DNA from 3 places in the Streptomyces sp. NPDC029216 genome. Region 2 is predicted to be linked to each of the others. Evidence: riboswitches for the same ligand, from Rfam matches in the RefSeq annotation. Region 2 holds a riboswitch; each other region holds the start of a gene.

Region 1 (4,269 bases), on a different contig from region 2:
AGTCGAAGGGCAGGCGCAGCTTGAAGAAGACGTCCTGGAGGCCCATCGCGCCCAGGCCCACCGGACGCCACTTGGCGTTGGAGCGGCCGGCCTGCTCGGTCGGGTAGAAGTTGATGTCCACGACGCGGTCGAGGAAGGTCACGGCCGTGCGGACGGTCTCGTCCAGGCGCTCCCAGTCCATCTCGCCGTCGACGACGAAGGCGCCGAGGTTGACGGAGCCGAGGTTGCAGACGGCGGTCTCGCCGTCGTTGGTGACCTCGATGATCTCGGTGCAGAGGTTGGAGGAGTGGACCACCGTGCCGGGCAGCGCGGTCTGGTTCGCGGTCCGGTTGGAGGCGTCCTTGAACGTCATCCAGCCCTGGCCGGTCTGCGCGAGGGTGCGCATCATGCGGCCGTACAGGTCACGGGCCGGCATGGTCTTCTTGGCCAGCCCGGAGGCCTCGGCCTTGACGTAGGCGGCGTCGAACTCGGCGCCGTACAGGTCCACCAGCTCGGGCACGTCGGCCGGGGAGAACAGCGACCACTCGGCGTCGGCGTTCACGCGGCGCATGAACTCGTCCGGGATCCAGTGGGCGAGGTTGAGGTTGTGCGTACGGCGCTGGTCCTCGCCGGTGTTGTCGCGGAGCTCCAGGAACTCCTCGATGTCGGCGTGCCAGGTCTCCAGGTAGACGGCGGCGGCACCCTTGCGGCGGCCGCCCTGGTTCACAGCGGCCACGGAGGCGTCGAGGGTCTTCAGGAACGGCACGATGCCGTTGGAGTGGCCGTTGGTGCCGCGGATCAGCGAACCGCGGGCGCGGATGCGCGAGTACGACAGGCCGATGCCGCCGGCGTGCTTCGAGAGGCGGGCGACCTGGTGGTAGCGGTCGTAGATGGAGTCCAGCTCGTCCAGCGGGGAGTCCAGCAGGTAGCAGGAGGACATCTGCGGGTGCCGCGTACCCGAGTTGAACAGGGTCGGCGACGACGGCAGGTAGTCGAGCCGGCTCATCAGGCTGTACAGCGAGGCCACTTCCTCGACGGCGCGGACGCTGTCGTCCTCGGCCAGGCCGCAGGCCACGCGCAGCATGAAGTACTGCGGGGTCTCGATCACCTGGCGGGTGATCGGGTGGCGCAGCAGGTAGCGGCTGTGCAGGGTGCGCAGGCCGAAGAAGCCGAAGCGGTCGTCCGCACCCTCGGCGAGCGCGTGCTCGACCAGCGCGTTCAGGCGGGCGGCGTGGGCGGCGACGAACTCGGCGGTGCGGTCGGCGATCAGGCCCTCGCGGTGGCCGACGGCGACGGACTCGGCGAAGGAGGTCGCGCCCTGGCCGGCGGCCTCGTCGGCCACGGCCAGCGTCAGCAGGCGGGCGGCCAGACGGGAGTAGGCCGGGTCCTCGGAGATCAGGCCGGCCGCGGCCTCGGTGGCGAGCCCGCGCAGCTCGGCCTCGTCGGCGGAGGCGCTGCGGCCGCGCAGCGCGGCGGCGGCGACCCGTCCGGGGTCGGTGTCGGGGAGGTCGGCCGTGAGCTCGGTGAGGGTGCGCAGCAGCGCGGCGCCGGGGCCCTCTGCTTCGGGGTGGTCGGACTCTGCGCGCGGGGCGGCGGGCGCGATGGTCACGGGGGAGCTCTCCCTCACTCGGCCCGGTCATCGGCGGAGCGGGGCGCGAGCGGGCGCATGCGGGCGCGCGCACAAGCGCGTTCGGCACCACATGGCGTCCACCGGCCCAACCGCGAGGCCCGGACGAATCGACACCCCGGTTCGGTCGATCCGGGGGGCACTGCCGGCAGGTCCTCGGACTCGCGGATACGCGGGTGGGCGTACGTCACACCGTTGCGGGACAGTTCCGGATTCCCACCGGATTCCCCTGCGGCGGCAGCAGGCATGAGCATACATGTGGGGGCGACCCGATGCGGTAGCCCCCACATGTTGTGTCGGGTGCATGCGGAGCGTGTCGTTACAGCTCCAGTCGGTATGTGAGCAGGGTGAGTTCCGGGATGGGCGACCAGTCCCGTTCGGGCGTACGGACGAACCCGAGCCGCTCGTAGATCCGCTGGGCTCCGCGCATGGCCGGCTGGGTGGACAGCACCAGCGCCGTGACCCCCTCCAGGGCCCGGGCCCGTTCGGCGCAGACCCGTACGAGGGCCTCCCCGACGCCCTGCCCGCGGGCCTCGGCGGCCACCGCGAGCATCCGGAACTCGGCCTCGTGCGGGCCGGCGACGTCCGCGAGCCGGCTTCCGGGCGGGGCGAACGTCACCCCGCCGAGCACCTCCCCGTCGCGCACGGCGACGAGCACCTCCCCGTCGCCGGCCCGGCCGGCGACGTCGCGCAGGACGTTGAGGTAGTGGTCGTCCTCGTTCTGGTCGAGCAGCCCGTCCCCGGTGTAGGCCTGCCCGGTGATCTCGCCGAGCCGCGCGTACTCGTCTTCCCTCGCCGTTCTGATCTCGAAGTCCATGCGGTCGAGTGTGCGCCACGGGTGTCGGTGCCCGGCGCTATCGTCGGAAGCAGCACCGTCGAGGAAGGCGAGCGAGGCATGACCGTCATGACCGAACGTCCCCACATGACGACCGAAGTGTTCGAGCACCTGGCCCGTATGGCGGCCCGCGAGGAGGAGGGGCTGCGACTGGAGTTCATTGGTGGGGTGCTGAGGAGCAAGGCCATGCCGGACGGGGACCACGGGCGGATCATCGTGTGGCTGGCGCGGATCTGTATGCAGCGCCACCCGGATTTCTGGCTGCACCAAGGGCAGGGGATCAAGGCGGAACGGTACCGGGAGGGCCGCGCCATTCCGGACGGGGTACTGGCGCACGAGGACGCGTTCGTCGGGCAGAGTGACTGGGGGGATCCGGGCGCGATCCTGATGGCCGTCGAGTTGACCTCCTGGGACTCCGACACGGAGCGGCGCGACCGGATCGAGAAGCCGCGCGCTTATGCGGAGACCGGTATCCCCGTCTACCTGCTCATCGACCGGCTCAAGTGTCAGGTTCTCGTCTACAGCGACCCGGATGGCGACCGGTACGAGACCGTACGTACCGTTCCCTTCGGCAAGGACGTCACGCTCCCCGACCCTGTCGGCATCACCCTCCAGACCGAGCGCCTCAAGGACTGGGTGCGCTGACCCCGCGTACGCGGATGGGCCCCGCCGGATGACCAGCGGGGCCCATCAGTAACCCTTCAGCAGCAGCGGAAGCCCTCGCGCGGGTCCGCCTCGCGGGCGTCCGTGCGGGCGCGTTCGAAGGCGCGGCGGGTCATGACCTCGGCATCGGGGTCGTGGGAGCGGGCGTGGGCGACGTAGCGGTCGTACGCGGCCTCGCCGGAGAACTCCCGTACGTAGTACCGCGCCTTGGCCAGCGCCCCCCGGACCGCGCCGCTCACGCGACCGGGTCCTTCACGCGGCCGCCGCCCCCGTCGAGGCCGGCCGCCGCGAGCTCGGCCTTCTCCTCGGCCGTGGCGATCAGCCCCGCCGGAGCGATGATCTTCGACTCGGTCCACGGCACCTCGGAAAGGCGGACCGACGCGGGGTCGGACACGGCCTTGAAGCAGGTCCGGGCCGCGTCCAGCAGCACGATGATGATCAGGGCCGCGAAGAGGGCCGACAGGACGCCGTCCACCGTGGCGTTGGTGACCACGGTGTGCATCTCGTCCATGGTCTTGGCGGGCGGCAGCACCTTCCCGGCGTCGATGCCCGTCTGGTACTTGTCGCGCTGTGCGAAGAAGCCGATCTTCACGTCGTCCGAGAAGACCTTCTGGTAGCTCGCGGTGAGGGTGACGGCCACGTCCCAGGCCAGCGGAACGGCCGTGACCCAGGCCCACTTGAGCCGGCCCGACTTGACCAGCAGCGTGGTGCACACGGCCAGCGCGACCGCCGCGAGCAGCTGGTTCGCGATGCCGAACAGCGGGAACAGCTGGTTGATGCCGCCCAGCGGGTCCTTGACGCCGACCCACAGGAAGTAGCCCCAGCCGCCGACGACGACGGCGCTGGCCACCCACACGCCCGGCTTCCAGCTGACGTCCTTGAAGGACTTGTGCACGTTGCCCAGGGTGTCCTGGAGCATGAACCGGCCCACCCGGGTGCCCGCGTCCACCGTCGTCAGGATGAACAGGGCCTCGAACATGATGGCGAAGTGGTACCAGAACGCCTTCATCCCGGCCCCGCCGACCACGGCGGAGAAGATCTCCGACATTCCGAGCGCGAACGTCGGCGCGCCGCCCGTACGGGACAGCAGGGTGGTCTCCTCGACGTCCTTGGCGGCCTGCGCGAGGGCTTCGGGGGAGATGGCGAAGCCGAGGTGCCCGACCGC
Region 2 (4,269 bases):
TACGAGGTCTCCGTCGAGTTCCGGGGCGCCGGGACCGCGATCGCCCGCTGGGTGTTCTCGCGGGAGCTGCTGATGGACGGGCAGACCTGCGCCACCGGCGAGGGCGACATACAGGTGTGGCCGCGCTGGACGGGCACCGAGCCGCGCGTCCTGCTGGCCCTCAGCAACGGCGAGCGCGGCTGCGTGGTCTCCGCGCGGGCCAAGGACCTGCGCGAGCTGTGCCGGCGGATGACCGAGCTGGTCCCGCGCGGGCAGGAGCGGCGCCACTACGACCTGGACGCCGAGCTGAGCGCGCTGCTGACGTTCTGAGGACGCGGGGGCGGGCCGCGTGCAACCACGGGGGCCGCTGGAGTGTCGTACCGGATGACAGTCATTTCCCCGTCTCAGAGGATCGGGGGGACGCCATGCGTCACCACCCGCACCGCCGCCGGATCGTGGCCCTGGCCACGGGTGCCCTGCTGACCGCAGGGCTGGCGCTCGCCGCACCGGCCTCGGCGGCCGCCCCGGCCGCCGTCCGCTCCAGCAGCACCCCGCTCGTCGTCAACGCCCGCTGGGGCGGTCACTGCACGTTCGACCGGGTCGTGATCGACCTGGAGGGCTCCGTGCCCCCGGTCACCGTCACTCCCGTCTCCCAGCTGGTCTACGACGGGTCCGGCAAGCCCGTCCCGCTGGCCGGGAAGTACTTCCTGGAGATCCGCCTGCACCCCGCCGCCGGTCACGACGACGCGGGCAACAACGTCTACCAGGGCCCCAAGCTCCAGCAGATCTACCTCAGCAAGCTCAAGGGCCTCGCCCTGACCGGCGATTTCGAGGGGTACGTGACCTTCGGCGCCGCCTTCGACACCCCGCCCGTCTACAGCACCTCCGTCCTGCACTCGCCCGAGCGGTTCGTGGTGGACGTCGCGCACCCGAACACCTGCTGACAGGGGAGCACTGCCTAGCGGTGCTCCGGGTTCGGGAAGTCGAAACGGCAGCCGGCGTCCCACAGGGAACGCTGGTTGCCGTGGGCGGGGATGCCGCCCGCCCGCTTGAGGAGCGCCGCAAGGTGCATCAGGTTCCAGGACATGAACGCCGTGTTGCGGTTGGTGAAGTCGTTCTGGGGACCGCCGGAGCCCGGGTCCAGGTACGAGGGCCCGGGCCCGGCCTCGCCGATCCAGCCCGCGTCGGCCTGCGGCGGGACGGCGTAGCCCAGGTGCTGGAGGCTGTACAGGATGTTCATGGCGCAGTGTTTGACGCCGTCCTCGTTGCCGGTGATCAGCGCCCCGCCGACCCGCCCGTAGTAGGCGTACTGGCCGTGCTCGTTCAGCAGCGAGGAGCAGGAGTAGAGCCGCTCGATGACCTGCTTCATGACCGAGCTGTTGTCGCCGAGCCAGATCGGGCCGCACAGGACGAGGATGTCGGCGTCCATGATCTGGCTGTAGAGCACCGGCCACTGGTCGCTCTCCCACCCGTGTTCGGTCATGTCGGGCCAGACGCCGGTGGCGATGTCGTGGTCCACGGCGCGGATCAGGGAGGTCCGGGCGCCGGCCGATTCCATGACGGCACGGCTCTTGGCGATCAGCCCCTCGGTGTTGCTGGTCTCGGGCGAGCGTTTGAGGGTGCAGTTGACGTAGACGGCGGAGAGGTCGGAGTAGTCGTAGTCGGCCACTCCCCCACCCTGCGGGCCGGCCGGCGGGCCCGCCAGCGTCCGGCGGCCGTCCGGGGGACCGAAGCGGAATTATGTCCTCCGATGGGCCGGATCGGTCCGGTTTGATACCGGTCCGTGCGTGCGACTAGGGTCAGCGGGCCTTGGTGTTCGGGAAACCGGTGGGAAACCGGTGCGGCCCTCGCCACTGTGATCGGGAAGTCCGGCTCCACCCCCCTCGCGGGAAGCCACTGGGACCGCGCGGGAGACCGCTCGGGCCCGGGAAGGCGGAGCCGGGGCGGCAGTACCCGTCAGCCAGGAGACCGGCCGGGGCGCGTACGTCCATCCACGAGGTGCTGGAGAGGTCTCCCGAACTCATGCACATAGCCGAGGGGTTCCTGCCCCCACTGCACGCGGCCGCCTGGGGCGCCGCGTCCGCCCCGTTCGTCCTCCACGGGGTCCGCGCCCTGACCCGCGAGGTGAAGGCCCACCCGGAGAGCACCCTGCTGCTCGGGGCGTCCGGGGCGTTCACGTTCGTCCTGTCCGCACTGAAGATCCCCTCGGTGACGGGCAGTTGCTCGCACCCCACCGGAACCGGACTGGGCGCCATCCTCTTCCGGCCGCCCGTCATGGCGGTGCTCGGCACGATCACCCTGCTGTTCCAGGCGCTGCTGCTGGCGCACGGCGGCCTCACCACCCTCGGCGCCAACGTCTTCTCGATGGCCATCGCCGGGCCCTGGGCCGGGTACGCGGTCTACAAGCTGCTGCGGAAGTCCGGTGCGCCGCTGATGGTGACCGTCTTCTCCGGCGCCTTCTTCGCCGACCTGGTCACCTACTGCGTGACCTCCGTCCAGCTGGCGCTGGCCTTCCCCGACCCGTCCAGCGGCTTCACCGGCTCCCTGGAGAAGTTCGCGGGCATCTTCGCCCTCACCCAGATCCCGCTCGCGGTCAGCGAGGGACTGCTGACGGTGCTCGTGATGCGGCTGCTGATGCAGTCGAGCAGGTCCGACCTGGTCCGCCTCGGGGTCGCGAAGCTGACCGGGCAGAAGCGGACCGAGCAGGAGGCGGCCCTCTGATGACCAGGAACGCCAAGATCAACACCCTGCTGCTGCTCCTGGTGGCGGCGCTGGCCGTGCTGCCGCTCGCGCTGGGGCTCGGCGAGGGCAAGGAGGAGCCGTTCACGGGCGCCGACGCCCAGGCCGAGTCGGCCATCACCGAGCTCAAGCCGGACTACCAGCCCTGGTTCTCCCCGCTGTACGAACCGCCGTCCGGCGAGGTCGAGTCCGCACTGTTCGCCCTCCAGGCCGCCCTGGGCGCGGGCGTGCTCGCCTACTACTTCGGCGTCCGCAGGGGCCGCCGCCAGGGCGCGGCGCAGGCCCTCGCCCAGGCGCAGGCCCCCGCCGAGAGCACGCGGGAACGGTAGCCGGTGCTGCCCATCGACGTGGCGGCGCACGGCAGCCGCTGGCGCGGCCGGCATCCGCTGGAGAAGGCCCTGCTCGGGTTCGGGCTGACCGTCACCGCCGTGTGCCTGCCCCCGTGGCCCGGCGGGCCGCTGGTCGCCGCGGCCACCCTGGCCGTGCTGCTGGGGCCCGCCGGGGTGGCCGGGCGGCAGCTGTGGCGGGCCTTCCGGGTCCCGCTGGGGTTCTGCGTCACCGGGGCGCTGCCGCTGCTGGTCTCGGTGGGCGGCCCGGACGGGTTCCTCGCGCCGGCCCCGGACGGGCCCCGGCACGCGGTGGACCTGCTGCTGCGCACCTCGGCCGCCTCGCTCGGGGTGCTGCTGTTCGCCTTCACCACACCGGTCTCGGACGTCCTGCCCCGGCTGGTGCGGGCCGGGGTGCCGGCGCCCGTGGTGGACGTGGCCCTGGTCATGTACCGGATCGGGTTCCTGCTGCTGGACTCCCTGGCGCAGGTCCGCCGGGCCCAGGCGGCCCGGCTCGGGCAGACGAGCCGGGCGGCCGCGTGGCGTTCGGTGGCCGGGCTCGCGGCGACCTCGTTCATCCGGGCCTTCGACCGCGCCGCCCGGCTCCAGGAGGGCCTGGCGGGGCGCGGCTACGACGGCGCGCTGCGGGTACTGGTCCCGCCGGCGCCGCTGTCCTGGCGGTTCCTGGCGGCCGCCGCCGCCCTGCCGGCCGGCCTGGTCGCGGGGACCCTCGTACTGAAGGAGCTGGGACTGTGACCGCGTTGGTGGAACTGGTCGGCGCGGGGTACGCGTACGAGGACGGGCCGGCCGTGCTGTCCGGCGTGGACTTCTCGATCACCGAGGGGCGGGCGCTGGTGCTGCTGGGCCGCAACGGCAGCGGCAAGACCACCCTGATGCGGCTGCTGAGCGGGGGCCTGCGGCCCGGCTCGGGCGTGCTGCGGCTGGAAGGCACGGCGGTGGCGTACGACCGGCGGGGGCTGACCCGGCTGCGCACGACCGTCCAGCTGGTGGTGCAGGACCCGGACGACCAGCTCTTCGCGGCCTCGGTGGAGCAGGACGTGTCCTTCGGCCCGATGAACCTGGGCCTGCCGGAGGCGGAGGTCCGCGAGCGGGTGGACTCCGCGCTGGCCGCGCTGGACATCACCGCGCTGCGCGACCGCCCGACGCACCTGCTGTCGTACGGGCAGCGCAAGCGCGCGGCGATCGCGGGCGCGGTGGCGATGGC
Region 3 (4,269 bases), on a different contig from region 2:
GGCCCGAGGGGTGGGCGGCGAGGGCGTCCTTGGACTCGGCGGCGCCGATGAAGCCCACGGGCACGCCGATGACGGCGGCGGGCCGCGGGGCGCCCTCCTCGATCATCTCCAGCAGCCGGAACAGCGCGGTCGGGGCGTTGCCGACGGCGATCACGGAGTTCTCCAACAGGCCCCGGTCGCGCCAGACTTCGAGGGCGGCGGCGCTGCGCGTGGTGCCCATCTTCGCGGCGAGGGCGGGCACGGCCGGGTCGGAGAGGGTACAGATCACCTCGTTGCCGGCGGGCAGCCGCTTGCGGGTGACGCCGCTGGCGACCATCTGCACGTCGCACAGGATCGGCGCGCCGGCGTGCAGCGCGGCGCGGGCCCGCAGGACGACGTCGGGGGTGTAGCCCAGGTCCTGGGGGAGGTCGGTCATGCCACAGGCGTGAATCATGCGCACCGCGACCTGGGCGACCGAGGCGGGCAGCCCGGAGAGATCCGCCTCGGCGCGGATCGTGGCAAAGGACTGGCGGTAGATCGCGGCGCCGTCCTTCTCGTACTCGAACACGGTGTACTCGCTCATTTCTTCACTGCGACGGGGGTGGTGTGGTGGTACGTGTACGGGGGCGTCGTGCGGCCGTGAGGGCGGCCGCCAGGTCGGTGTGCGGGACGGGCCGGGCGTCGAGTTCGTACCCGTCCGGGGTGGCGACCAGGTCCACCCAGGCGGTGCCGCGCGGATGGCCGCACCGGCGCGCGCAGCCCGACCAGTGCACGGGCAGGTCTCCGGGGGATTGCGCCACGACGGCGCGCGCGTCGGCGCGTACGTCCGCGAGGGACTTGGCGCAACCGGGCTGCCCCGTACAGGCGGTGACGGACAGCCAGGGGCTGCCGGGCCGGACGACGAGGCCGGCCGCCTCGATGCGGTCGCAGCCGTCGGCGGCGGCGCGCGGCAGGATGACGCTCCGCCAGGGGGTGACGCGCAGCTCGCCGCCGGCCGCCTCGGCCAGGACCCGCCACTGCGCGGAGTCCAGCCGCCCGAGCGGGAGCAGCACGCAGAGTCCGGCGCCGTACTCGCCCCAGGGCCGGGGCGGCTCGGTGTACGGCCACGCCACCTCGGGGCGGTGCCCGGCCGCGATCCCGGCGGCGCCGAGCCGCAGGGCGAACTCCCTTGCCTCAAGGGCGTGTTCGACGCCCAGTTCGGCGACGCGCCAGGCGCGGTTCCCGGCGGCGTCGGCGGAGTCGAGGAAGTACTCGGCGGCCAGCAGCGCGGCCCGGGGCGCGTCGGCGGCGTCGACCTCGACGGCGTCGGCGGCCGCGCCGAGCCGTACGAGGGCCCGGCCGCTGACGCCGGGTCCGGCGCCGAGCACGGTCACGTCGGGGTCGAGGGCGGCCACGTCGCCGCGCCCGTCGTCGAGGGCGAACAGGAAGCGCCCCGAGAGGGCGGCCGCCCGGGTGCTCGCGCACAGCAGCCGGTCGAGTTCCCGGACCCAGTCCACGACGAGGGACCCGCCGAGCGGGGTGGCCACGATGTTGCGCACCCGCTCGTGGCTGGGCGCGGGCAGCAGCCCGGCCCCGTCCAGCAGCTCCGCGAGCCCGGCGCCGCAGCCGTCGGCGAGGCCGCGCAGCTGGACGTTGCCGCGGGAGGTGAGTTCCAGGTGCCCGTCGCCGAACCGTTCGGCGGCGAGCCCGAGTACGGCGGCCTGCCGGGTGGTGAGCAGCCCGCCGGGGATCCGGACGCGCGCCAGGTACCCGTCGTCGGCGGCGTGCAGCCGCAGCGCGCCGGGGCAGGCGTCGCCACGGTCGCGTATGACGGGTTCGTCCCGCGATGCGGCGGAAGGTGGCTGGGGCGGCATGGCCGCGAGCATACCCACGATTCCCCACCCCCGACCTGTGTCCGTCGCCACCCCGACCAGCTACGTCGGCCTCGGCGGCGTTCGAGGCGCGGGGTCCGGGGCCGAGCCCCGCGGTACGGGGAAAGGGCGGGGCGGGGACCGGCTCCGCGCGGCGGCACCCCCACCCACCCGACGTTTGCGGCACGGCCCCCAGGGCAGAGCCCCGACAGCACGGCCGCGCCCACCACCCCCACCCCACCTCCCGGCCAGGGAAAGGGACACCTAAGATGACCTTCCGGCGGACCACTCGGCCCGTCACCGCCGAGGACGGCGACATGGGAGGAAGCCCGGTGCGATTCCGGCGCGGTCCCGCCACTGTGAGCCCCGCGGAGCGATCCGCGAGGTGAGTCAGGAACTCCCGCTGTCCTCACTGCCCGGGGCGCGGAAACCCCGAGGAAGGCCTGCCGCCGCATGATCCTGCTGCTGTCGACGTCCGACACCGATCTGCTCAGCGCCCGCGCCGCGAACACCGCCGGCGGCCCCGTGCCGTACCGGTTCGCGAACCCCTCCCGCCTCCCCCTCGACGACCTGCCCGGCCTCCTGGACGGCGCCGAGCTGGTCGTCGTACGCCTCCTCGGGGGCTTGCGCGCCTGGCAGGAGGGCCTCGACGTCCTCCTCGCCCCCGGCCAGACCCGCCCGGTGGTGGTGCTGACCGGCGAACAGGCCCCGGACGCCCAGCTGATGGAGGCCTCCACGGTCCCGATCGGCATCGCCGCCGAGGCGCACGGCTACCTCGCGCACGGCGGCCCGGCCAACCTCGAACAGCTGGCCCGCTTCCTCTCGGACACCGTCCTGCTCACCGGCCACGGCTTCGAGCCCCCGGCCGCCTCCCCCACCTGGGGCCCCCTGGAGCGCCCGGCCACCGAGGCAACCGGCCCCCAGGTCGCCGTGCTCTACTACCGCGCCCACCAGATGAGCGGCAACACCGCCTTCGTGCACGCCCTCTGCGACGCGATCGAGGCCAAGGGCGGCCGCCCCCTCCCCCTGTACGTCTCCTCCCTGCGCACGCCCGAGCCCGGGCTCCTCGAAGCCCTGTCCTCGGTGGACGCCGTCGTCACCACCGTCCTCGCCGCCGGCGGCACCCGCCCCGCGACCGCCTCGGCGGGCGGCGACGACGAGTCCTGGGACGCCGGCGCGCTGGCCTCGCTCAACGTGCCGATCCTCCAGGCCCTGTGCCTGACGGGCTCCCGCAGCACCTGGGAGGAGAACGACGAGGGCCTGTCCCCCCTCGACGCCGCCACCCAGGTCGCCGTGCCCGAGTTCGACGGCCGGCTGATCACCGTCCCGTTCTCCTTCAAGGAGATCGACGAGGACGGCCTGCCCGCGTACGTCGCCGACGCCGAGCGCGCCGCCCGCGTGGCCGGCATCGCCGTCCGCCACGCCCGGCTGCGCCACATCGGCCCCGCCGACAAGCGGATCGCGCTGGTCCTGTCCGCGTACCCCACCAAGCACTCCCGCATCGGCAACGCGGTCGGCCTGGACACCCCCGCCAGCGCGGTGGAACTCCTGCGCACCCTCATCGCCGCCGGTTACGACTTCGGCCCCGAGGCCGAGATCCCGGGCCTGGTCTCCGGTGACGGCGACGAGCTGATCCGCGCCCTGATCGAGGCCGGCGGCCACGACCAGGACTGGCTCACCGAGGAGCAGCTGGCCCGCAACCCGGTCCGCATCCCGGCGGCCGACTACAGGCGCTGGTTCGCCGAGCTTCCCGCGGACCTCCGCGAAAGCGTCGAGGAACACTGGGGCGAGGCCCCCGGCAACATGTTCGTGGACCGCTCCTCCAACCCGGAGGGCGACATCGTCCTCGCGGCGCTGCGCCGCGGGAACCTCCTCATCCTGATCCAGCCGCCGCGCGGCTTCGGCGAGAACCCGATCGCGATCTACCACGACCCGGACCTGCCGCCGTCGCACCACTACCTGGCGGCGTACCGCTGGATCCAGGCGGCCGCGGAGGACGGCGGTTTCGGCGCCGACGCGATGATCCACCTGGGCAAGCACGGCAACCTCGAATGGCTCCCCGGCAAGAACGCGGGCCTGTCCGCCTCCTGCTCCCCGGACGCGGCCCTGGGCGACCTGCCCCTGGTCTACCCGTTCCTGGTCAACGACCCGGGCGAGGGCACCCAGGCCAAGCGCCGGGTGCACGCCACCCTGGTCGACCACCTGGTCCCGCCGATGGCGCGCGCCGAGTCGTACGGCGACATCGCCCGCCTGGAGCAGCACCTGGACGAGTACGCCCAGATCAGCTCCATGGACCCGTCCAAGCTCCCGGCCATCCGCGCCCAGATCTGGACCCTGATCCAGGCCGCCAAGCTCGACCACGACCTGGGCCTGGACGAACGCCCGGACGACGAGGGCTTCGACGACTTCCTCCTGCACGTCGACGGCTGGCTGTGCGAGG

Evidence for each region. Region 2 has a riboswitch for cobalamin ahead of AB0F18_RS26225 (energy-coupling factor ABC transporter permease). Riboswitches for the same ligand answer to the same signal wherever they lie in the genome.
Region 1: another riboswitch for cobalamin. It lies ahead of AB0F18_RS25235 (ribonucleoside-diphosphate reductase subunit alpha); the one in region 2 lies ahead of AB0F18_RS26225 (energy-coupling factor ABC transporter permease).
Region 3: another riboswitch for cobalamin. It lies ahead of cobN (cobaltochelatase subunit CobN); the one in region 2 lies ahead of AB0F18_RS26225 (energy-coupling factor ABC transporter permease).

What each region holds. Positions count from the first base shown of each region.
Region 1 covers NZ_JBEZWL010000079.1:5,145-9,413, forward strand. Annotated here, with positions in the region: gene AB0F18_RS25235 (ribonucleoside-diphosphate reductase subunit alpha) at 1-1,588, opposite strand, end outside; cobalamin riboswitch at 1,736-1,867, opposite strand; gene AB0F18_RS25240 (GNAT family N-acetyltransferase) at 1,926-2,423, opposite strand; gene AB0F18_RS25245 (Uma2 family endonuclease) at 2,502-3,086, shown strand; gene AB0F18_RS25250 (YbdD/YjiX family protein) at 3,143-3,343, opposite strand; gene AB0F18_RS25255 (carbon starvation CstA family protein) at 3,340-4,269, opposite strand, start outside.
Region 2 covers NZ_JBEZWL010000085.1:10,429-14,697, reverse strand. Annotated here, with positions in the region: gene AB0F18_RS26240 (SsgA family sporulation/cell division regulator) at 1-309, shown strand, start outside; gene AB0F18_RS26235 (hypothetical protein) at 405-923, shown strand; gene AB0F18_RS26230 (flavodoxin family protein) at 938-1,648, opposite strand; cobalamin riboswitch at 1,740-1,971, shown strand; gene AB0F18_RS26225 (energy-coupling factor ABC transporter permease) at 2,002-2,700, shown strand; gene AB0F18_RS26220 (energy-coupling factor ABC transporter substrate-binding protein) at 2,700-3,047, shown strand; gene cbiQ (cobalt ECF transporter T component CbiQ) at 3,051-3,800, shown strand; gene AB0F18_RS26210 (ATP-binding cassette domain-containing protein) at 3,797-4,269, shown strand, end outside.
Region 3 covers NZ_JBEZWL010000029.1:37,420-41,688, forward strand. Annotated here, with positions in the region: gene AB0F18_RS14065 (precorrin-8X methylmutase) at 1-562, opposite strand, end outside; gene AB0F18_RS14070 (cobalamin biosynthesis protein CobG) at 567-1,832, opposite strand; cobalamin riboswitch at 2,093-2,250, shown strand; gene cobN (cobaltochelatase subunit CobN) at 2,283-4,269, shown strand, end outside.